4 regions of the Aliivibrio friggae genome follow, and region 4 is predicted to be linked to each of the others. Evidence: predicted binding sites of a transcription regulator. Region 4 holds the regulator's gene; each other region holds the start of a gene.
What was found. The regulator PurR, encoded in region 4, represses purine synthesis genes. The targets are predictions, from matches to a motif close to TNANGNAAACGTTTNCNTNA.

Region 1 (6,372 bases), 610 kb from region 4:
TCAATTGCCTATTTCACCAGAGAAGATCCACAATCCCTACCCTGAAGTAAAAGTCACCACACTTAACTCAGCTCAATCGCTTATCAATCAATTTAAGCTGCATCAGTATCAATTAGCGAATGTTAGCAGCACGGATCAAATCCCAGCGTTCTTTGTTGAGAATCTTCCTAGTGATTTAAATTCGTTACCTGTTCAAGAGAAAATTTCAGGGTTTATTCGTTTATTACTGCCTACAATTATTGAGGTGAATAAACGCATAAGTGCGGTTAGAAATGACGTAATTACGCTATCGAAACAGCCTAAAAGTGAATGGTCGAAAGAAGAAACAGTATGGCTAAATGAGTTAATGACGTCTTATGATATTAAATCAAACAGCATTGATGACCTGCTTTTACGCCTAGATATTATTCCTGTCGGTATGGTTCTCGCTCAAGGAATTGATGAAAGTGGCTGGGGAACCAGTTATTTCGCAGTTAAAGGGAATGGATTATATGGAGAGCATTTATCTTCTAAAGGCGGTAAGTATTTAAGTACCCCTGGTGGGCATGTAAAAGTTGCTGCATTTGATAACCTGTTCGCAGGAACTGCTCGTTATATGTATAACCTAAATACGACATCGGCTTATAAAGATCTTTGGATTTTACGTAAAAAACTAAGTCGTGAAGGTAAATTATCAGGGTATGAGTTAGTCGAGGCTTTATCTCACTACTCTACTCGTGGTGACGCTTATGTTGAAAATTTACAATCTCTAATTAAGCATCATAAATTAGATAGTTTTGATCAGGTTACATTTGATAGCTCAACGCCGATTCGAGTGAGATTTGAGGACTAGGATCTAGAAAAAATAAAGGTTGCGACTTTTTGATCGCAACCTTTTCTTTATTTGAAATTGAGTAATTAACACCATTCTGGATAAGTAGTTGTTCAGATAATTGCGTAGGAAAAATCGATTAGAGCAAGGCATAAATTACAGTAACTAGTGGATCTAATTACAAAATTTAAAACGCAGATATAATCGATTTTAACAAGCAAGAATGATCAAATACTTATGTAGATTGGTATAATCTTAAAGCGACAAAATCACACCGGCAATCGCGGCACTCATCAAGTTTGCTAATACGCCTGCAGTAATCGCTCTGAAACCCATTTTTGCAATGAACGGACGGCGCTCAGGAACAAGACTACCCAAACCACCAATCAAGATCGCCATTGTTGAGATATTGGCAAAACCACACAAAGCAAAGGTAACAATCGCAACAGAATGTGGGCTTAGTTGATCTTTCACTTCCATCAATTGAATAAAGGCAACAAACTCATTGACTACGATCTTATTACCAATCAATGAACCCGCAAGGATCGCTTCGTTCCATGGCACGCCTAATAAGAAAGCGACTGGTGCAAATAGGTAACCAAGGATCAATTCAAAGCTTAGTTTTAAGCCAAAGAAATCACCGACATGGCCAAGCAAACCATTTAATAAGGCAATGACACTTACGAATGCTAATAACGTGGTACCTACTGCTACTGCAATACGTAAACCAGACATTGCGCCATCCGCTAGTGCTTCAAATACATTGGTTGCGTGATCGATTTCTACTGAAGTAATTTCATCGTCATTATTGGCTTCATCACCCGGTGGAACCATCATTTTAGCCATTAATAAGCCAGCTGGTGCCGACATAAATGCCGCTGAGATAAGGAAGTTAAGATCCACACCAAGAGATGCGTAACCTACCATAGTACCGCCAGCTACTGACGCTAAACCACAGGTCATCACCGCAAAGAACTGCGAATCACTCATGTGCTTCAAATAAGGTTTAACGACAAGTGGAGCCTCTACCATACTCACAAAGATATTTGCCGTCGCTGCAAGTGATTCTGCGCGTCCTGTGCCTAATAAGCGTTGTAATCCACCGCCAATAAAATTGATTACTCTAGGCATAATACCAAGATGGTAAAGTGCTGAAATTAGCGCGGAGAAGAAAATAATAATGCCAAGTACGTTAATGGCAAATACAAAACCGACTTTACCTGTCGCTAAGCCACCGAACAGAAACGCGATTCCTTGTTGGCCATAGTCAATCACGCCTGAAACGCCTGCGGTTACTGAATTTAGAACTTCTTTACCAGCAGGAACGTAAAGTACCAATAGAGCAAATAGGATTTGTAAGCCAAACGCCAAAGAGACAGTTCTTAAAGGGATATTACGGCGATCAGTCGAACATAGGTAAGCAAATAGTAAAATGGCAAAAATACCAAGTAGCGATGTCATGATAGAAACCTGTGCTATCGAAAATGAGCCTGCATTCTAATGCGCAAAGGTTTGCGTGCAAGTCGAGGTTGCTAACGCCCTGTTAATGAGATTTAGATCACGTTTTGTAGGTCATCTTAACTTATTGATTTATAAAATAAGAGCGGTATTTGGAAAGGGTATTGTTGCTGTATGGAAAATATATTTATTTCAAGGCTGATAATGAATTTAAGTCATTGATTAAAAAGGCATCATTGCGCTGTATTTAATTTAATCAATGCCAATATCGACCATATAATACTTTGATTATAACTTAACCCATTTCATTAACGCTTTATCCCAATATGGCTGTTGACCAATATGCTGACGTAAGAAATCAATGGCCGCACTTATCTTTCTTGGCAAGTGTTTACGACTTGGGTAAACCGCATAAATTGGCATTTTTTGACTCGCTTTCCAGTCAGGTAAGAGCTGAATCAATTTGCCATCATTAAATTCATTGGTTAATAAATAACTGGCTAAATAGGCGACGCCCCACCCTGAAATAGCCGCGTCCCTTACCGCTTCTGCTAAGTCAACACGATAGTTCCCAGAAACTTTGACACACAACTCTTCATTGCCTTTGCTGAAATCCCAATTACTGTAATCACGGTGACGGCTCTGATACGTTAAGCAATTGTGCTCCGTGAGATCTTGAGGATGGTGAGGGACTGCTTTATCAATTAGATAATCGGGCGATGCTGCCAATACAAAGTGTGAATCTGCTAAACGTTGAGCAACATAGCCCTCAGGCAAGTCTTCAAAGTTTGTCACCCATAAATCCAACCCCTCTTTAAGCATATCTGCTCGGTGATCAAACAAGCGAACTTCCACTTGTAGCTCAGGATATTGCTGACGTAATTTATCAATCGCAGGGATAATATGCATAGTGCCAAAAGACTGCGATAGCCCTAGCCGCAAAATACCTGCAACACCGTCACGTTCATTATCCATAATTGCGCTGGCTTCGGTCATCGCACTGTACATTTTTTCGCAGTACAGATAAAACTGTTGCCCTGCATCCGTAAGAATGAGCGAACGAGTCGTTCTTTGAACTAATTTCACATTCAAATTCGCCTCTAGTACTCCCAGTTGCTTACTTACATGAGAGGTAGACACACCCATTTGTTTTGCTGCAGCAGTAAAACTACCCGCTTTGGCTAAGGCGTAAAATATCACCATTTGGCTGGCACGATCATGCATCTCTCTTGTCCTTTATTTCAAAGGGAATACGGGCGGCGGATAATAACACTTACCTCCTCAATTAAAAGAAATGAGAGTAAGAATATCCATTCTTTTATTTTGACTCTTTTTCAAATGTGCCTGCACTTTTAATCATTAAAGACATGAATTCTGTTGATTCCGATTTTTTTGTTGAACCTTGCATTACTTGTTTGTTTTGATTTAAACGCGCTTTTAATGCTTCCATCTCTTGCTGAACCGAACTTTTTTCTTGAGAAACTGAATGAGTCATAAAGACAACCTATTTATGTACTAAAATTAAGTTTCACTATTTTCATTCAAAATTTTGATATATTGTAATTAATTAGTATCTAATAAATAGATGGATGTTATGTTTAATCTTCAGCAACTTGAAACGCTTATTGAATGTGTTGAATCTGGTTCTTTTTCTGCTGCGGCACGAAAATTGGGAAAAGCACAATCAGCTATTAGTACTGCTATTGCTAACTTAGAGATAGACACCGGAGTGGAGATCTTTGACCGTTCGACCCGAATACCTACACTGACACCTCACGGTAAGCGTTTGTATATCCAATCCATCCATTTACTATCCCAAGCGAAAGACATTGAGACCATGCTCAACTCTTTTAGTCTCGGAATAGAAGATACATTAACCATCGTTATAAATGAGTTATTACTGACTCCGACGTTTTTCAAAGTGATAAACGAATTTTATCAGCAATTTCCACATACTGAGTTGAATATTAATACCGCAGAGAATCAAGAAATATCTGAATTAGTAGCACAAGGAAAAGCCTCTATTGGATTTATGCTGTGTAATGATGCTCTTCCTAAAAAAGTCGAGCTTGGTTTGGTAGGTTATTTACCTATTTCGATGGTAGCCAATAAAGATCACCCTCTTCACTCACAAAAATCTATTCATCTCAATGAATTAAAGCGATACCATCAAATATTATTGACTAATATGCATAGCCCTTGGAATGTTCATTTCTCATCTTCGGTAACTAAAACGAACAATGTAAATGCTCTGCAATCATTATTGACGGTTGATGATTGTTGGGGGTTTGTTCCTGACCATCTAACAAATAAGAATCAAGCATTAAAGATACTCGATGTAGACTCAGAAGAGAAAAATTGGCTCTTACATATAGACCGTGTCGTGATAAAAAATCATAATCTTGGCCAAGCTCATTCATGGTTATATCAACACTCTGTAGAAATGTTTGAGCTATAAATACAGTTAACCATTCAATGCTACTAAATAATCATCTTCACATAATTAATAGCATTGAATTACTTGTATTAAACCTTAATAGCTAACCCAACTTTTGACATTTAATAAAGATAAAATTTGGATTCTTAGATAAGTGTTCATATCTTTCTTCAGAAATAGTTTTTACTTTTTCAGAGACTTTACCTTCAGAAATAGCAGTGACGACAAGTCCTGAATTTGTCAGTGCTTGGACTAACTCAGTTAACGAACGACGGTAAAATTGAACTTCGATTGGCTCACCTACGGTATCCCACATTTCAGTTATCAACTCTCTTTCAAAGTAATTTCCTGATAATGAACATTCAAAATCCGCAAATGGGTGGTGAGTTGAAAAAGCAAAACTCCCCCCTTTTTTTAATACACGAGCAATGTCTGTAAATAGTGTAGATAGATCGTCAAGGTAATGGATCATTAATGGTGAAATAATCAGGTCAGCACTTTCGCTCTCTTCTTTAACAAGCCCTATTGATGCATCTTGCGCGTACGCCGTAATTCGTTCACCAAATTTACGTTGTACCATATTAACCATCTCTTGAGAGTAATCAATACAGGTTAACTTACCTGCACCTTTACTGATCAAGTACTCAGCATAAACACCCGTTCCACAGCCTAAATCAATAATATCTAACGCATTAACATCACCAATAATGGCTTGTAATGACGGTCTTTCTAAATGTGCATTATAGATATTATCTTGTACTGCTGAATCATATTGCTCAGCAAATGTCGTATACATTTTAGACATGGTTATCTCTCAGAATATAACTTATGGCGGTGTGATTCATGGGATCTCATCATACGAGATCTATCCCAAATTAAGCCACTCATTTAAGCTACTTTTCTGTAAAATATTCTAACAAGATCTGATGCCATTCTGTTGTTTCTCGTATTTGCAGCAAAGCACGGTTAATTTCTTCTTCGTACTCACTATTTTCAACTAAAACTAGACCATAATTTTGTTTTTCAAGTTGATATGGCAGAACGACTAAATCGGCAAACGTCTCTTTTGCTTTTCCTTGTTTAATCATATAACGCAGTACCGCATCATCGGCCACGATAGCATCCACCTCTCCATTATCTAGAGCAACTAATAACTCCCGCATATTAGAATAGGTTTCATGAGCAATACTGTGATCACTCAATAACAAAGAAGCCGTTGTTGCTTGTTTCGCTCCCGTTTTTAATTTTGATAAGTCATTAACTCCTTTTACATCAAACCGTAGTTGCTCTAGTGTTAACGAACTTGCCAATATCGCAGTAATACTGGCAATGAAAACGGTAGAAAACATGGCAATCAATACCGTCATTATTCGTGCAGATAAGGTTTTAAATTCAAAGTAGTTGAAAGGCCCTTTGGTAATAAATAGCACACCAAGGATCAAGGCTTCAGCTAACCGACCTCGCTTGGTTGGCATCGAGTAGAGTTTGTCGTTATTTTTACGCTCAAGAAAATAATAGAAAGCCCCAACACTTATCGCTACAAAGAAAAATACACCAAGCGCTTTCCACAAGGTTTTATTGGTAATAATACTAATAAATGAATCAAGATAACCACGGTTTTTTACCGCGATGGCAAGGTGTGTTTCGTAAAATGAGTGGGAGAAAT
Region 2 (6,372 bases), 130 kb from region 4:
GCTATGGATCCTGATCGTGACTCAGACTTGGTAGCTTTAGATGCAAGCCACATATTTGATGCAAGCACAACAACGATTGGTTTCAAACGTGGATCATTCTTAAAAAGCTACATGTTTGATTTTATGGAACGTTTTGCACCGCACCTAACGCGCCCAATTGTAGAGCAAGCAACAATGCTTAAAAATAATCATGAAATTGAAGAGATGTTTAAAGACATTAATCTCCCTGTCCGTTAAGATCCCCCTGATACTATTTTCAGGGCCGCTCTCATGCATTCTCAGCAGTTTTTAGACATAGACCGTTTGTTAACCCAGACGGTCTTTTTTTGGCAATTTTCTGCGTTTCACAGTTCAGATTATCCTTGGCGCTCAACACATAATGAGCTCAGTCAGTGGTTAGATTCGTTAGCACCTTGTGAAGTGCTGCGATTAAAGTCTGAACCAGAAGAGTTAGCGCACATCCTTTCAACCTTCATCCCTGAATTACAAGCACTGTATAAACTTGGACAACTGCCAGAGTTTCACGCGCCGATAAAACACACACCAAAAGGTCTAGATAGTGGGATAAATGGTCGTAAATGGCAGCAAATTACGAAACTTAGTGCACTAGGGGTTGATTACTATCAACCAGAGAATGAGTGGCTAGAGTGGTGTGGTGGTAAAGGGTATTTAGGGCGTGTATTAAACGCGACAACAGCGAAACCCGTTACAACCTTAGAGTGGCAACAAGCCTTGTGTGATAGCGGACAAACCTATGCCGATACACATCAATTAGCGATGACTTTCGTGCAAGGGGATGCACTCTCTGAACGCTGTGGTGAGTTAATCAAAGAAAAACAACATGCTGTAGCGCTACATGCTTGTGGTGACTTACACATCAATTTATTGAGAGAGGGGATCTCTAATCATATTGATGCAGTTACCATTTCACCATGTTGTTTCCATCTCACAAAAGATGAAAGTTATGTCAGTCTCTCAGCATTAGCCAATCAATCTGCATTGGTATTATCAAAAGAAGATTTACGCTTACCATTACAAGAAACGGTGGTTGCAGGACAACGAACGTTGCAGCATCGTGAGCTAGAAATGTGCTTTCGTTTAGGCTTTAAGGCATTACAACAATCATTGAGTGAGGGTAATACATATCTGTCTATCCCAAGCATTAAAAAATCATTATTAAGTGATGGTTTTGAAGCCTTTTGTGATTGGGCGGCTGAGAAAAAAGAACTGATATTACCAGACAACACAGATTATGAATTCTGGCTAGAAAAAGGAAAGACAGCTTTTGTTATGATGGAGAAATGCGACTTGATCCAACACTTATTTAAAAGACCGTTAGAAGTGTGGCTCTGTTTAGATCGCGCATTATTAATGGAAGAGTCAGGCTATGAAGTACGAATAGGGCAGTTTTGTTTAAAAGAAGACACGCCCCGTAACATTGTTATTCAAGCAAGACTATTTAAGTAAGGCTATTCACCCACGAATTTTCGTTGCGTAAAACAGAAAGTAAAAGTCGTCGTTGAATTGATGAAATAAAAAAAGGCGCTAAATTAAGCGCCTTTAATTATTTCATGCATGCTCGGAGGATTAAAGAACCGCCGCAATTCCTTTACATAAAGGAAGCATATTGTCTTTTGTCATGCCAGCAACACTGATACGGCCAGAGCCTACGATATAAATAGCAAACTCATCTTTTAAGCGGTTAACTTGCTCTTTAGAAAGACCAGAGAAAGAGAACATGCCGTTTTGACCTTCAATAAAGCTAAAGTCAGCAGCAACGCCTTGCTCTTTTAATGTCGCTACAAATAGGGTACGCATCTCTTGAATACGATCACGCATTTCAGCTACTTCTTGTTCCCACTCTGTACGTAGTGCATCATCATTTAAGATATGCGTAACAACAGCAGCACCGTGAGCAGGTGGGTTAGAGTAGATAGAACGAATGATTGCTTTTACTTGAGAGAAGGCATCAGAAGCAACAGCTGCATCTTTTGCTACCAGCGTAAATGCACCAACACGTTCGTTGTATAGACCGAAGTTTTTCGAGAATGAACTTGCTACTAATAATTCAGGGCAGTACTGAGCAAAAACACGTAAACCAGAAGCATCTTCTTCAACACCTTTTGCAAAACCTTGGTATGCAAAATCAAATAAAGGTAGTAGCCCTTTTTCTGAACACAGTTTTGCTAATTCTTCCCACTCAGCAGCCGTTGGATCGATACCCGTTGGGTTATGGCAGCAACCGTGAAGTAAAACTACATCGCCTTCACTTGCTTGCTGAAGATCAGAAAGCATCGCAGCGAAGTCTTTTGATTTAGTTTCAGCGTTATAGTAGCTGTATTGCGCAGTTTCAATTCCTGCTGCAGTAAATACACCAATGTGGTTTGCCCACGTTGGATTACTGATCCAAATTTTCACGTCGCCTAATTGACGTTTAATAAACTCACCAGCAACACGTAGTGCGCCTGTGCCACCGGGTGCTTGAGCTGTTTGAGCGCGTTTTTCAGTGATAACTTGAGCATCAGCACCAAATAATAGTTTTTGAACTGCAAGGCCGTATTCAGCAGTCCCTTGAATTGTTAGGTATGACTTTGTTTTTTCAGTATCAAGCAATACCGCTTCTGCTTTTTTTACTGTTTTTAGTACAGGAGTTTGACCTGCTTCGTTCTTATAAATACCAACACCAAGGTTGATTTTTTCAGCACGAGGGTCATTTTTAAATTCGTCAGTAAGCCCAAGTATTGGGTCAGCTGGAGCGGCAGAGATTTTTTCAAACATAGTCATCATCCATGGTGAGAGGTTAAATATAAATAAAGAATCAATATCCGTTATTTATACCTGTTAACCTTGTAAGTTTGCAACGGTTAGATAACGAAATGATCAAATTTTTTTAATTAAAGATAAAAATCGAATTGAGATGGGATAAAAGACAACAAAGCAGCACATAAATACCGCTCTGTTGTGAGGTTACCTGTATTTACTAATAAGTGATTTTAACTTTATTAGAAGCCGAAATTGCATCTTCAATTGCGAGTTCTAGGCTATCACGACGAGTAATCGCTACACCTAAACGACGACGGCCATCAATCTCTGGTTTACCGAATAACTTAACTTGAGTTTGAGGCTGGCTAAGTGCGTTAGCTAATCCATCAAAGCGGATATTAGTTGATGTTCCTTGGCCTAAAATAACAGAAGAAGCAGAAGGGCCATATTGAGTAATGCTGTTAATTGGCATTCCAGTAAAGGCGCGAACATGCAAAGCAAACTCAGACATTTCTTGAGAAATAAGCGTAACTAAACCAGTATCGTGTGGACGAGGTGAAACTTCATTAAAGTAAATGTTGTCACCCTTAATGAACAGCTCAACACCAAACAAGCCGTAACCACCTAGTGCATTTACTACTTTTTCAGCAGCGTCTTGGGCCAGTTTAAGTGCGGCTTCTGTCATAACCTGTGGCTGCCATGATTCTCGGTAATCACCATCTTCTTGTCTGTGACCAATTGGCGCACAGAAATGAACGCCATCAACCGCTCGAATAGTCAGCAGTGAAATCTCATAATCGAAATCCACAAACCCTTCAATAATGACTCGTCCAGCACCAGAGCGGCCACCATCTTGAGCATAATCCCAAGAGGTTTTAATGTCCGCTTCGGTTTTAATTACGCTTTGGCCTTTACCTGATGAACTCATTACTGGCTTGATAACACAAGGCATACCAACAAACTTAACCGCTTCAACCAACTCTTCATAAGTATCTACAAAACGATAAGGAGAAGTAGGAAGTTCTAATTCCTCAGCGGCTAAACGACGAATGCCTTCACGGTTCATTGTTAGTTTTGTTGCATTTGCTGTAGGGACAACATTAAGGCCTTGTTTCTCTAACTCGACTAACTTATCTGTAGCAATGGCTTCGATCTCAGGAACAACGTAATCAGGCTGTTCTTTTTTGATGATCGCTTCCAGTGCGTCCGCATCTAACATATCAATGGCATAGCTACGGTGAGCAACTTGCATTGCTGGTGCGTTTAAGTAGCGATCAACAGCGATGACTTCTAAACCAAGACGCTGACATTCAATAGCAACTTCTTTACCAAGTTCACCAGAGCCAAGTAATAATACTTTTGTTGCAGAAGAAGATAGAGCGGTACCAAACATAGTAAATTCTCATGTGATAGTGAGTGTGAATATATCGACATCATACTAAAAATCACCAAATACGCAAACGTTTGCCTTTTGTTTTTTTATTATCTTGATTTTTATAAATTTGAAGGCAAGTCACACTATTGAGTAATTTATTGGCAGTGTGAATGTATGGAATTGTATTCAGTCATGTGATTGGTATGCTGTTTTTTTTTAAACAAGTAGTTGCATTTAGTTTATGGATGACAAAACCATGTATGTCCCTCATTCAGGACCGACACAGCAATGGGCATTTTACGGCGCATTAGAAAATAAAAAATTTGTGGTAAGTGATTGTATCGACATAAAAGATACCCCAAATGGCTTGGGAAATCCTACATGGTTAGCACAACAGAACGTTGCCAAAGCAAACGCACCAGCGGTAGATCTTTTATTAAAGAAAGGCGCGATATTTGTTGGTAAAACTCAAATGGATGAATTTGGTTTTGGTCTGCATGGCCGTAACCCACATTATCCAACGATTAAAAACTCAAATTGTGAAGGTCGATTAATTGGTGGCGCATCTTGCGGTGCCGTTGCCGCTGTTATCAATGGAGAGGCCGATATAGGTTTAGGCACTGACCTCAATGGTGGGATCCGTGTACCTGCGTTGTATGCTGGGTTATATGGGTTTAAATCATCATCGAGTGCCGTCAATATGAATGGTATTTCTTGTATTGCGAAAGAAGAAACTTCTCTTGGTTGGGTCGCTAAGAATTTATCCGATATTAGAAAAGTTGCAACTATACTAACGCCGATGTCGCCGCTTATGACAGTAGATCGCATTGTGGTATTAGATAGCTTATTTCAAGATATTCCAGATGAAGCAAAAGTAAAATTAGAGAAATTAATCGCCTCATCGCCTTATAAAATTGTTCGTAGTAAAGCGATCAGTAAAATCATTACTAACAAAGCGGCAGAAAGCTTTAAGGTGATCTCAACAGTTCGAGGTTTACGTAATATTGAACCTTGGATTGAAAGTAATCACCCAGTGTTAAGTAATGAAATTAAAATGCAAATGAAGTGGCTCTCAACATTAAAATACAAAGATGAGAGAATTGCATTAGAGCAGCGAGATCTTGTTCAATCCGTTTTAGAATCATTGTTGGATGAGAAAACCTTGTTGTTAATGCCAACCACAACAAACATTGCACCACCAGTAACCGCGTCAGATGAGCAATTATATAAGCTCAATTCAGTCATTTTGAAATACACCTCATTAGCAAGCTTAGCTGATCTACCTCAGCTGCATTTACCTTGGTTTTCCGTAAACGATTCACCATGGGGGATCTCGTTACTGGGTAAAAAGGGTATGGATAGACAACTTATTGATGCAGCAATTCGTTGGAAACAAAATCAATAGACTTATTTGCTTGATGCGTTTTTTAGAAATAGAAAATAGACAGAGCCGTTGAGATTTGAAGTTAAAAAAAGAGGAGCAAATTAGCTCCTCTTTTTTTGATTGACTCTTAATCCACTTATATCGCAGCATACTCTAAAGTCACTTCAGGGCTAAGAGCCTCTAATGTACTTTTAGTTATTGCTAAGTGACTAATTGCGCCTTTATGGTTTTCAACCAAGGCTGCCGCTGTTATCTCTGATAAACATTCACGAGACATATTGGCATGAATTAGGGCAACTTGAAGTGGTGGTAAGCTTGGGTTGAATGCCGCATTCTCAGCGTACATACCGTGATAAACATGACCGCTCTTCATTTCAAGTGCAATACCACTGATATTATGTGAATACGGAGCATGACTTTGATTTGCTGCTTTCAATGCGTTAATTAATAGATCAGAGCCAGCATCTAACGCAAGATCATGTGAAACCGACGCCAATAAACCGCCTTCAATGCCTAGATCTTTTGGACCAAAAGATTCAGGTAAATATTCTTGTAGAGACTTCTCATCGCGCTCAGGCAATTGAATCATCAAGCTATCAGCCGTTGTTAGCTCGTTCATGAATTGACGACAATGACCACAAGGGCTGAAGTTGATAGTGATATCAGAAATACCCGTTTCACCTTTGATCCACGCATGGCTAATAGCAGATTGCTCAGCATGAATTGTTTGGCCTAACTGAACCCCACTAAACTCCATATTGGCACCGAAATAAAGGTTGCCAGAGTTACCACGTACGATAGCGCCAACATAAAAGTTAGAGATTGGAGCAACAGAGAATGCCGCAGCAAG
Region 3 (6,372 bases), 270 kb from region 4:
AAACCAACCCCACGCCCTTGTTCCGGTTTTGTAGATACGCCTCTTTGAGTTAACTGTTTAAAGCTAAATGCCTGCGGTAAGCCGCACCCTTTATCTTCTACTTCGATAATCACTTCTTGGCCAAAATCAGTCACACTGACAATAATAGGCTCAATTACTTCTTTTGATTGATTCAAGGTTGCATCAAACGCATTGTCGATTAAATTTCCGATAATCGTCACCATATCTTCAGCACGAATATGCTCAGGTAAATGCGTTAATTGCGTCCCTTCCTCTATATCTAAAACTAAACCAAGCTCTCTCGCCCTCTCACTTTTACCAAGCAGTACCCCTGCAATCATAGGTGCAGAGATACTTTCTCGTAAAAACTCAATTAACTTTTGATAGCGTAGGCTTTCTTGTCCGATGATCTGCTGTACTTCTTCAATCTTACCTAATTGGATCAAGCCGCTAATGGTATTTAATTTATTTCGATGCTCATGAGTTTGGGATCGTAATAAATCGGCATATTGCTTAACTTGAGAAAGTTGAGTCGTCAATTCACTGATTTCATCTTTACGTCGAAAACTAGATACCGCCCCAATCACTTCACCGTCCATCTTAATCAATTCTCGGTTAGCAATAACGGCTTGGCCATTTAGTATCAACTCAATATCATGCTCTGATTGTTGGGTAACCAAAAGCTTAGTCAAATCACTGTCTGGCAAGACTTCAATAAATAACCGATTTAAAGACTGCTTAGGATCTATACCTAATATGTCACAGGCGCTTTTATTAATAGATCTAAGCTTACCATTCGCATCAATACTCAAGACCCCTTCACGTAATGTTGAGAGTGTGACTTGTTGTTCTTTATATAAACGCCCAAATGCTTCTGGCTCAAAACCAAAAATAGGCTTTTGAAAGCGCCTAGCGACAAAGTTAGCAATGAGGGTATTAACAAAAATAACCAGCACAGCCATCCCAAGAAAAAAGCTGAGAAAGTGAGAAACTTTGCTATCAATAGTGGTTAGTAAATAACCGACTGAAACCACTCCGATAATCTCACCACGATCATTTACAATCGGTGTTTTTCCGCGTACAGAGTGACCTAATGAACCTTTGGCGTATGAGATATAGGATTCGCCTAACTCTAGCGCTTGCTGGTTATCTCCCCCCTGCATCGGCTTTCCTATCCGCTCTTTAATCGGATGAGCGATTCGTATACCTTCTTTGTTCCCCACAACAATAAAAGCCGCACCAATGGATGAGCGTAATCGTTCTATTTTTTCTTCGATTAACAAGGGAGCATTTTTCTCAATGGCCATCATCACTAATGGTGACTGAGCAATAAATCGAGCAACGCCTAACGCTTTATCTCCGCTGTCTTGTGATTCCCAGTGCTTGATATATAAGAACGCACACACAGACAAAATTAAAAGCTTACCTACGCCAGAAATGGTCATTACTGTTAATAATCGACGTCTAAAATTCAAATCACGCCAAGACATTCATTTTTCCTTGTTAATCTTGCCTTAACAAAGAGTATCACAAGTCATTAACCTATTCTTAAACCTTGTTCATACTCTTGATCACACCTTATAAATATTTTCATCAATTCCATCGTAAAGTTAGGGAATTAATTCAGTATCACCCCACTTATGTGGTATAAAAAGCGCGCTTCTTTTCAGCATTTTTAACTCTTTCCCAAAAGGTTTCCGTTACTATGAAAAGCGATATTGAGATCTGTCAAACTGCGACACTTATCAGAATGAAAACGATTGCGTCAAACTTAGGGCTGCATGATGATGACATTACGCCACAAGGTCGCTATAAAGCAAAAGTCAATATTGACGCCTTAAAACACCTTGAAAACAAACCAAATGGTAAGTTAATTTTAGTCAGTGCTATCACGCCAACGCCCCTTGGTGAAGGTAAAACAGTGACGACCATTGGCCTAGCTCAAGGCTTAGCAAAATTAGGCGAATCCGTCAGTGCCTGCATTCGTCAACCTTCAATGGGACCTGTGTTTGGGGTAAAAGGCGGGGCTGCAGGTGGTGGTTATAGCCAAGTCGCTCCAATGGAAGAACTAAACCTTCATTTAACAGGCGATATTCATGCTATTACCGCGGCACATAACTTGGCCTCAGCAGCCATTGATGCTCGTATTTATCATGAGCAACGTCTAGGCTACGAACTGTTTTCTGAAAAGAACGACCTTCCCGCATTGCGAATTGATCCTGAACGAGTCGTTTGGAAACGAGTAATGGATCATAACGATCGCGCCCTTCGCATGGTCACGATTGGCAATAATGAAGAGGGAAAAACCATTAACGGTTACCAACGTGAAGATGGTTTTGATATTACCGCCGCTTCTGAATTGATGGCTATTCTGGCACTGGCGAGCGATCTTCAAGATTTACGTCAACGTATTGGTCGCATTGTTGTTGCTTATAATCTGGATGGCGAGCCCGTAACAACAGAAGATCTGCAAGTTGCTGGCGCAATGACGGTAACAATGAAATTTGCTATCAACCCAACCTTAATGCAAACGCTAGAAGGCGTACCGACTTTTGTTCACTCAGGTCCTTTTGCCAATATTGCTCATGGTAACTCTTCTATTATTGCCGACAATATCGCATTAAAACTAACTGATTATACGGTAACCGAAGGCGGTTTTGGTTCAGATATGGGATTAGAAAAAGCCTGCAATATTAAAGCGCCATTAGCAGGTAAAGCACCTGATTGTGCAGTGCTTGTTGCAACACTTCGAGGCATTAAAGCAAACTCTGGTTTATTTCCATTATCTCCAGGTCAAGCCTTACCTAAAGCCCTATTTTCTCCAAACCAAGAAGCATTAAATGCAGGTTTAAATAATTTACAATGGCATATTAATAACTGTGCTAAATATGGTTTACCTGTTGTTGTAGCGATTAACCGTTTCCCTGAAGATACTCAAGAAGAGTTGGATTTCTTACAACAATGGATTGCTGCATTGTCATCAGAAACCAATGTCGATGTTTCTATTAGTGAAGCTTTCGTTAAAGGTGGTGAAGGCGCAAAAGAGTTAGCTTCAAAAGTGATTGCAGCTTGTAAAAAAACAACTCAATTCACACCGCTATACACCAGTGACATGAGTTTATTTGATAAATTAAATGCAGTCGCAATTAAAGGTTATGGTGCTGAGCGTATTGAGCTATCAGAAAAAGCGCAGCAACAACTAGAACAGTTTGAGAAGTTAGGTTACCAATCTTTATCTGTGTGTATGGCAAAGACACCGGCTTCTATTTCAACAGATGGCAATATCAAAGGTGCACCAACAGATTTCATTGTTCCTATTCGTGAATTGAAACTGTGTGCTGGTGCCGGCTTTATTTATGCACTGTGTGGCAATGTCATGACGATGCCGGGTTTACCAGAAAAGCCAGCATTTATGAATTTAGACATTGATACAGATGGAAACATAACTGGACTTAGCTAAGATCACATAACTTAATATAGATCATATTCTATGTGCTACATTTACTGTTAATCTAGCTTCAACTTTTTATACAAATTTACTTATAATTTTTGAGGTTATCCTGATGGATATGACAAATGCTCAACGCTTAATTCTTTCTAACCAGTATTATTTGATGTCACAGATGGATCCTGCAAATGCAGAAAAATACCAACGCCAACAACTGATTGTTGAACGTGGTTATGAACTACAAATTCGTGAATTAGATAAAGACTTTGGTTGCATTACAGAAGCAGAATGTCGTGAGATCATCGACTTCATGGAGATGTACCATGCAATGCAAGAATCTTACAATATGTTGGTTCCTGAATGCCAAGCAAAAGTAGACGCTCGTCGTCTTCAGTTTTTAGGCTTTGATATTGCTACAGAAGCGCAGCAAGTGAACTATGTTCGTTTCCTAACAACTTCTGAAGGTTTATACCCTCAGTTTGATAAAGCGGATCACCACTTCAATAGCCAAATGGCAATGACTGATAAATATCGTCGCATGCTAACAACATGGCGCAACTGTCCACGTCAATACCACTTATGTTCAACAGAGATGGCGCAAATCTTTAACGCTTAATGTCTATATAGCTAAGCGCTAAACATAAACAACCAATTAAAATCCTCGCTCTGGCGGGGATTTTTTATGCCTGTGTTTATTACTATATAAATAAAAAAATCCCCACTGACGGATCAGTGAGGATTTGGCTTTCTAACCTGATTGATAGTTAACTAAGAATCCACCCTTATAGATTTAAAGCAATATCAATATTGTTGGTCAGATTAGAATTCATAGCGAAGACCTAAGTGGTAGTAATCTTCTTCTGCATCGTTCCAGCCAGACCAGATATTTGTGTTACCTGTCCCGTTATCACCATTACGCATCACATAACTTGTGTAAATAGAAGAGCGAGCTGTTAAATGGTATTGAACTTCTAGCGTTGTATCTTTGTATTCTGCTTCATCACCACCGGTGTTTTCTAATGCGCGGTAACCAGCACGAGCTGTCCAATCATCATTAATATTATATACAGCTGTTAATTCGTAGCTCTTATCTTTTGATTTACCAGCATAAACACCTTCAATTTCATCTTGGTTATACATAGCACCAAGCGTTAATGCATTTAACTTATATTGAAGACCTGCGCCCCAGAATGTGTAATCAGCATCTGGATTATCTGCATTTTCACCAGTACTGTTTGCTTGATATGCTACGATAGGAATTAATTGTCCTGCATCACCCATATCAAATGTGTAACGACCTACCGCATTATAAGAACCATCTTGATCTGATTCAGAATTGCCTAAAATATACGCAACCGACATATCAAATGCACCAAAGCTATTTTGGTACTGTAATGTGCCATCTTGACGGAAGGTTTGAGCTGCTGAGTTATCAATAAGCTCCATTTGACGTCCAATCAGAACATCCGATGCTGCAAACACATCACCTACATCAGAAAGCATAATGATGCCTGAAGCAACACGACCAAAGGTCACTTTACCCGCTTCTGAAGCATCAATACCTGCCCATACATAACGAGGGTCTAGGCCACCATCACCACGAGCTTCTGCTGCATTAACTGAATACTCAGCCCAACCAATTACAGATACTTGATCGTTAACTACTTGAGAACCACCAAGACCGATACGAGCATCAAAATTACCAACCGCATCATCAGACTGACGATCAGTTATGTTAAAACCTAAACGGCTATACATATCAATCGTTGAACCGTCTTCTGCTGTATATACTGTTGCTGCTGTTGCTGAACCAGCCATTAAAAGTGCTGGTACTGCTAACGCTAAAAGTGTCTTTTTCATAAAATCGCCCTATATATTTAAATTGGTTTAGTTCTTTAATTGAGACCATCAATATTTTTAAGACCAAACTCTCAAAATTTTGTAATCCGTTAATGTTTCTCTAAATCCGTTGAGATGAATAATGCCCTATTAATTCGCGCTGAAAAATTAAGTCCATTCAGAATTTGATCAACTTCAAAAACAGCCTGCATGAAAATATATAAATCATTTAAAAACAATAATATATATAAAAGATGTGTTTTTTTAATTTAGGTTTTATGTTGTTTATTAATGGTGAGATCACATTTTTCACAACGATAATTAACAATTAGCGTGATCATGATCTCTCTATTTTGAGAACAAAAAAGGTCTTGTTAGCTTCTATTAGGGGGGGTATTTGAAGTGAGTCACATTATTAATTTTGAGACTAAAATTAAATAGCAGCAGAGATTTTTTATTAGTGGGTCTTTTTATTCTAGAAATGAAGAAGTACACTGCAGCCCTAATCTAATTTCAGGTCTGGTTATGTCTTATCAATGCCCTTTATGCCAATGCGAGTTGCATCTTACTAGCAACCAATATCGTTGTGAAAACAACCATCAGTTTGATAACGCAAAAGAAGGTTATGTAAACCTCATGCCAGCTCATCATAAGCGTTCTAAAAACCCTGGTGACAATAAAGAGATGATGCAAGCTAGACGCGCTTTTCTAGAGGCTGGGCATTATCAACCGATGCAACAACAGGTAGCTAGCTTATGTCAGCAATATATAACGGATGATTCAGCCAACCTACTTGATATTGGTTGTGGTGAAGGTTATTACACCTCAAAAATTGCAGAGCAACTTGATGGTAAAGATGCGAACGTCTTTGGCCTCGATATTTCAAAAGTTGCTATTAAATATGCTGCAAAACGTTATCTAAATTGCCAATTTAGCGTCGCTTCAAGCCACCGCTTGCCTTTCTCTGATCTAAGTTTAGATGGCATTGTACGTATCTATGCACCATGCAAAGCACAAGAGTTGCACCGTACAATTAAAGATAACGGATACCTAATTACCGTAACGCCAGCAAGTCATCATTTATA
Region 4 (6,372 bases):
TCTGAATGATTTTAATTTGAAACTGTAAAATAAATAAGTTAAAACGAGGAGATGCAGATACTGCCTTTAGTTTAAAACTAAGAACAGTATCTGAAATTATGAAGGAGAATTATTGTGAGCTAATTTATAATTGCTTTCTTAGTTCACATCTTGTTTCCGATGAAACAACAGACCAATGTGTGCCTTTAATTGCTCCCTCAAGAGACCATAATAATTCATCACTAACATGGCTAGAATGAGTTTGTTGAATTGCTTTATAAGCATTTACTGAGCCTGTACTACGTAGTTCTTCTACTGTATTAATCCCTGCTTTCTTTAGCATTCTTTCTGTAGCTAATCGAAGGTTTGGTAAATCTTTAATACGTGATGGTTCTGCGGTTTTCTGTTTTTCTTTATCTTTTTTCGCGACATCTAAAGCTATAACAGCTTGAAGCAAGATGGAATCTGGTTCATTCCAACACTCCTCAGGAAGAGCAAAATATTTAGTAACAACTGGAAAACCACGTTTTTTATAAACGTAAGGTTCAAATCCTTGCTCTTTAAATAAATTAATCGTTTCTTCGCTTGATCGTAAATGCAGTTTGTCTTGAACGACAAGGGCAAACATAGTGTCATCTATAAAGACACCAAAGCCACCAAACATTGAACGCGAAGAGATCTTCCCAAGAGAGGAAAGTAAACGAAGTGATTCTTTTAGTATTGGTTTATCCATTGCAATAATTCTCGGTTAGTAAGTCTATGTCACTAAACAACTGAGCCCGAGGAAATAGTAGCAAGCTTAAAAGAAATCATTGTTATTTTAACGTAAAAATTAACAACGATTGACAGAATACTCGCCGTCGGCAACCCCGCTACCTTATATATAATACGTAGGCCGGAAGCTTTGCGTCCTATACTTTCGCATAGTTTGCCATGTTCGTGACACTATTGATGATATAGCAATCAATAAGGTGTGTTATAGCAAAAAACGCCATTATGTGATCTTGGTTCACATAATGGCGTTGTTTTTTTGTTATCTCTGTTCAAGTTTTAAATAAAAAAGAGAAATAAATAAGTTTTTGATATAAAAAGAATTGTAATTATTATTTTAAACGATTAAGAACACTACTGCGAGAAACAACCTCTGGCTGCATTTCAAAAACACGACGTTCGTGATGTTTATCCTTAATTCGCTCTAATAATATCTCTACCGCAGTTTTTCCTACACGACGTTTAGGTTGGTGGATCGTCGTTAGCGGTGGTGAGAAGTAAGCTGAAAGTTCTATATTATCGTAGCCAATAACAGAAATATCTTCAGGCACTCGCAAACCAGATTGCTTAATTCGACTGATTGCAGCCAGAGCCATTATATCGTTAAAACAAAATAAAGCAGTTGGACGCTCTTGCATGGCTAATAGCTTATCAATCGCTTTTGATGCAGAAGCGCATTCAAAGTCACCTTCTAATATCCATTCTGATTTAAATGGCAAGTTAGCTTCTTCATGAGCGCGTTGAAAACCATGAACACGTTCTTTACATGTGGTTTTTTCAGCTTGACCTGTAATACAAGCAATTTGAGTATGGCCATTTTCGATCAAATGTTTTGTTGCTAAATAGCCACCTTTTTCAGAGTTATCAATGATTTTATCTGTGTGTGGACTATCAGGGCCCCAGTCCATAATTACCATTGGTAACTCGGTATTCTTTTCAAGTAGTGCTAATAATTGTTCATTAAGATCTGAACACATAACCAATAAGCCATCTACTCGTTTTTCAGAAAGCATACGAAGGTAATGTTTTTGTTTATCTAAATCGCCCTCGGTATTACACATAAATAGTGTGTAACCTTGTTTGTAGCAGTAGTTTTCAACCCCATGCATTACTTCAGCAAAAAATGGGTTAAATGATTGAGTTACTAGCATACCAATAGTACGTGTCGTATTGCACTTTAAACTACGAGCAACAGCACTTGGTGCATAGTTAAGTTCTTCAACTGCTTCCCATACACGCTTTTGAGTTGCTTCTGCGACAAAGCGTGTCTTGTTAATTACGTGCGATACCGTGGTGGTTGAAACCGAAGCAAGTTTTGCAACGTCTTTAATAGTAGCCATATAAAAGCCTTAAATGATTATTAAGGGGCTATTTATCTTCCAACAAAAATGAGTTTTGATCTGTAAAGAACTGATGGAAGATAAATAGGCCCTAAGTCTAGGTATAAATAAAAAGGTATAAATAAAAAAAACCGCCAAAAATGCGGTTTTCATTTAGTTTTCAAATTTTATCGTTTGCGTTCACATTTTATAGGTAAAGCATAGTGCAAACAATTATTGATTTAATAAATTTTGGTTGTAATCTGATTTACATCACGGACTTGTTAGTTTATTGCATCAATTTTAGCATTTATATTACTCACCGGTAAGGAAAGTCGCATCTAATCGTAAGAACGCAACTAAAAAGTCGGTAACAGAAGCATAAAAACCAAACTCATCTCTTTCTTTACATATTTGACTAAATCTTGGAACCCATGAAAGTAATTGTTCGTTGATAAACGTTAGTTGAGCATTCATGTAAGTTTCAAAATCTTCTTCAGATGATTGCTGATTTGTCATGGCAATTAAGTTACCAAGAAAATCTAATTCAATAGCAATATGGTCAGCAGGTTCGTTAAACTCAGACTTTTGTGCAATGTCATATTTTGAAAGTAGATCTCGCATATCTTGAGCTGGCTTGCCATTTAGGATGCCTGCCTTGTCTAAATATATCGACGCGTAAGGCAGAGCACTGTTTTTATCCGAGCCTAGAAAGGCTTGACAGAAATCAGCAGATAGCTCAAGTTGCACGTCTTCGCGGCTTTGTAATTGATTTAGTTTTTCAATTAAAGCATTCATCGATGTCGCTAACGTTGGAGTTTCAGCCAAGCTTGCTAAAAAAGTACGTACTTCAAAACTGTTGTACTGCTCAAGCTGCTCAGTTGTTAGTTCATTAGCTAATAAGCTTGAAAGCCACCAGTAAATTTCAGCGCGTTGTTCATTAAATGCTGTTAATTCGTTCATTTATCTTTTACTCCAAAAAGTTTATTTAAGAATTGTACTGGATAAGTATGAAAAGGAATAGCACCTCTCATTAACAGGGTGTATAAATATATGAGTAAAGATTAATGTTCGATTTTTATTAAGAATTGTCTTGAATCAATTAAAATACAGAAATATCAATTGAGAATTGGCATTATTACAAAATATGAATAGAATAAGATAAGAACCATCCTAATAACCATAAAAAAGAGAAGATTATGAGCTATCACATTTTAGTTGTTGAAGACGAAGTGGTAACTCGCTCTAAACTTGTAGGCTATTTTGAAGCCGAGGGATATCAAGTGAGCGAGGCTGAAACAGGGGCAGAAATGCGAACTATTTTGGCTGAACAAAAAGTTGATTTAATTATGCTTGATATAAACCTACCAGGAGAGGATGGTTTATTGTTGGCGCGTGAATTACGCAGTCAGTCGAATATTGGTATTATTCTTGTTACAGGACGAACAGATAGTATTGACCGCATTGTTGGTCTAGAAATGGGGGCTGATGATTATGTTACTAAGCCTGTTGAATTACGTGAGCTATTAGTACGAGTGAAAAATTTATTTTGGCGTATGTCGTTAGTCAATGAACCTGTTGAAGTGGATGAGTCGAGTATTGTTCGCTTTGGTGAGTGGACTTTTGATATCCAACGTCGTGCTTTGTCAAATAATGGCGAGCCAGTAAAACTCACGAAAGCAGAATATGAATTATTGGTTGCTCTGTCTTCATACCCAAATACGGTTCTATCACGTGAACGTATTTTGAATATGATCAGTCATCGCGTAGATGCCCCAAATGATAGAACGATTGATGTACTGATCCGTAGAATGCGAGCAAAAATGGAAGTGGATCCAAAAAATCCTCAAATTTTTGTCACTGTACACGGTGAAGGTTATATGTTCGCAGGAGATTAATTTTCATAAACTGCGATAGATAATACAGAAAGCCACTCAAAATTGAGTGGCTTTTTTTGTTGTTATATCAATGTCAATACTGATTTCGCCTCATACATAAGAAAAGCTGTCTTTAATTTTTGTTTGTACTACTATGTTATGTGATGTCTATTCAAAAATAATTATTATGGGTTAGTGATGAAACAATTTTTTAAAATGGCAATGATTGCCTCTGCGTTAGTCGGTGTGGTTGGCTGTCAGAGTACTGGTGGTGAGTCAGCAGTGGCTGTAACTGAGCAAAATGACAAAGTACAATCAGTATCAACATTTGATGCGCTTCAGAAACAATATTCATTAGATAAAACAACTTTTGATTCTGTAGACTCTTTTTCAATTTATTCAGAAGCCGCATACGCGACAATGATGGAAGAGTGGGCTGAAGCAAAAGAGATCTTTTTAGAAATTGAAAAAGAGCCAGGGCTAATTAATGAAGAGTACTCAATGTTCTCTTCGGGTTCTTATGCTGCAAAGTACATGTCTTTAGTTGCAGTTGCCGATAGTGAACTTTCGAAACTTAAACGTTATAAAGCAACGGCAGATGTCGTATTGTCTGATGCTATTGCACAGATGGCATATTTGATTGAGATTGATGCTAAAAAGTATTACTCACAAGAGTTTTCAAGCCTAAACACTCAGTATAAAGCACTCTTTGTAACTGTGGTTGAAAACGATATTGCTGAAGCTCAAACTAAGCAAGCATCATTTCTAACCAATGCAAAAGTTACAGAGATTAAAACAACATTAAAAATTCATGTTGAGCCACTGGAAAAAGAGTTTTCTGACTTATCTCGTAAGGGATTTAAGGCCATTGCACCAATTAGCTATGGCCAAGCTAAAGCGGAATTAGATAAAGCTAAAAAAGCAGTACAAGCAAACAATCGTGATAAAGCATTAATTGTTGATGTTGTTGCTAAAACACGTTTTCAACTTGATCATTTAAAAAACATGGCAGCTGAAGTGAAATTACTGAAAGCAGTTAAAAATGGCCAATTTGAGCAACCAGTATTAGAGTTTGAAAATAAATTATTATCTATTTCACAAGCAATTAATGGTGATGATTACCGTAACCAACCATTAAGAATGCAGACTGAGGCGGTTTTGGTTTCAGTACAGCAAATGCATGAGATTAATAATACGGCTGATCTAGAAGATAAAATCAAAGAGCTTCAGGTGCAAATCAAAACACTGGAAGTGACAGTTGAAAAGCAAACTGGCGATCGTGCTAATGTTCAAAAACAAGTGGTTGTACTGACACAACAACTTGAGCGAAATGATAACTTAATTAATAATTTGAATGGTGTGATTGCTTCTTATAAAGAGAAAGAAGCGGCAGAAAAAGCAAAGAAAGAGGCAATAACTGCAGAGCCAGCCACAGCGGAAGAAAATGCGGAACAAGCGGCAGTTGCAGAAAACAATCAACCGGAAGAGCAAGCATCAGAAGAAACGGCAGTAGTCGAAGAGGCTCCAGTAGCTGCTGAACCTATCGCAGAAGCTCAAGAAAGCATCGTAGAAGAGACTACTGTTGCTAAAACTGAATTGGTTAAAGCGGATCCAGTGACTACTGACGTTGTTGAGGCAAAGGTAGAGACTAAGTAATTGTAGATATAACTGACAGTTCGTCAGCGTCTATGACAGCGAAAGCACCCTATGCATTGGTTTAGGGTGCTTTTTTATTGGATATTTATCCGTTTCTGCTACACTTCGGCTGTTCACTTTTTTGAGGTACATCATGACATCACCAGAACCTAAATTAACCCGTTTAAATAAATTCATTAGTGACACGGGTTATTGCTCACGAAGAGAAGCAGATAAGCTTATTGACCAACAACGTATTACAATTAACGGCAAAGTCCCTGAAATGGGAACAAAAGTAGCTGAAGGTGATGAAGTTCTGGTTGATGGAAAACCATTAAAAGAGAAACAAGATCGTATTTATATTGCATTTAATAAACCCGTAGGGATTACATGTACGACTGAGCGTCATGTTGAAGGCAATATCGTTGATTATATTAATCATGAACAACGTATCTTTCCAATTGGTCGTTTAGATAAACCTTCAGATGGCTTGATCTTTTTAACCAGTGATGGCGATATTGTAAATAAAATTCTTCGTGCAGGTAATGCGCACGAAAAAGAATATGTAGTACGCGTTGATAAACCGATCACTGATGAATTCTTAACTAAGATGGCGGCGGGTGTACCTATTCTAGATACGGTTACCTTACCGTGTAAGATTGAACAAGAATCTCGTTTTGTTTTTCGTATTACCTTAACACAGGGACTTAATCGTCAGATCCGCCGCATGTGTGAATACTTAGACTATGAAGTATTTAAGCTAAAGCGTGTGCGTATTATGAATATTGATC

Region 1: a site for PurR is predicted at 2,312-2,331, ahead of AC2INI_RS05710 (NupC/NupG family nucleoside CNT transporter). Genes of this name have one in related genera too.
Region 2: a site for PurR is predicted at 4,216-4,235, ahead of purT (formate-dependent phosphoribosylglycinamide formyltransferase). Genes of this name have one in related genera too.
Region 3: a site for PurR is predicted at 1,684-1,703, ahead of AC2INI_RS09710 (formate--tetrahydrofolate ligase). Genes of this name have one in related genera too.

What each region holds. Positions count from the first base shown of each region.
Region 1 is NZ_CM170648.1:1,212,196-1,218,567, reverse strand. It holds gene AC2INI_RS05715 (glucosaminidase domain-containing protein) at 1-832, shown strand, start outside; gene AC2INI_RS05710 (NupC/NupG family nucleoside CNT transporter) at 1,067-2,272, opposite strand; gene AC2INI_RS05705 (LysR family transcriptional regulator) at 2,558-3,493, opposite strand; gene AC2INI_RS05700 (hypothetical protein) at 3,588-3,764, opposite strand; gene AC2INI_RS05695 (LysR family transcriptional regulator) at 3,864-4,727, shown strand; gene AC2INI_RS05690 (class I SAM-dependent DNA methyltransferase) at 4,810-5,511, opposite strand; gene AC2INI_RS05685 (transporter substrate-binding domain-containing protein) at 5,600-6,372, opposite strand, start outside.
Region 2 is NZ_CM170648.1:1,693,177-1,699,548, reverse strand. It holds gene cysB (HTH-type transcriptional regulator CysB) at 1-237, shown strand, start outside; gene AC2INI_RS08015 (methyltransferase) at 271-1,467, shown strand; gene AC2INI_RS08010 (amino acid aminotransferase) at 1,588-2,778, opposite strand; gene purT (formate-dependent phosphoribosylglycinamide formyltransferase) at 2,981-4,156, opposite strand; gene AC2INI_RS08000 (amidase family protein) at 4,380-5,543, shown strand; gene cdd (cytidine deaminase) at 5,659-6,372, opposite strand, start outside.
Region 3 is NZ_CM170648.1:2,089,848-2,096,219, forward strand. It holds gene AC2INI_RS09705 (ATP-binding protein) at 1-1,490, opposite strand, end outside; gene AC2INI_RS09710 (formate--tetrahydrofolate ligase) at 1,706-3,460, shown strand; gene AC2INI_RS09715 (YfbU family protein) at 3,564-4,064, shown strand; gene AC2INI_RS09720 (porin) at 4,268-5,308, opposite strand; gene rlmA (23S rRNA (guanine(745)-N(1))-methyltransferase) at 5,813-6,372, shown strand, end outside.
Region 4 is NZ_CM170648.1:1,819,092-1,825,463, reverse strand. It holds gene AC2INI_RS08470 (TfoX/Sxy family DNA transformation protein) at 125-712, opposite strand; cyclic di-GMP riboswitch class I at 839-922, opposite strand; gene purR (HTH-type transcriptional repressor PurR) at 1,083-2,090, opposite strand; gene torD (molecular chaperone TorD) at 2,385-3,032, opposite strand; gene torR (two-component system response regulator TorR) at 3,269-3,967, shown strand; gene AC2INI_RS08450 (hypothetical protein) at 4,145-5,602, shown strand; gene rluF (23S rRNA pseudouridine(2604) synthase RluF) at 5,736-6,372, shown strand, end outside.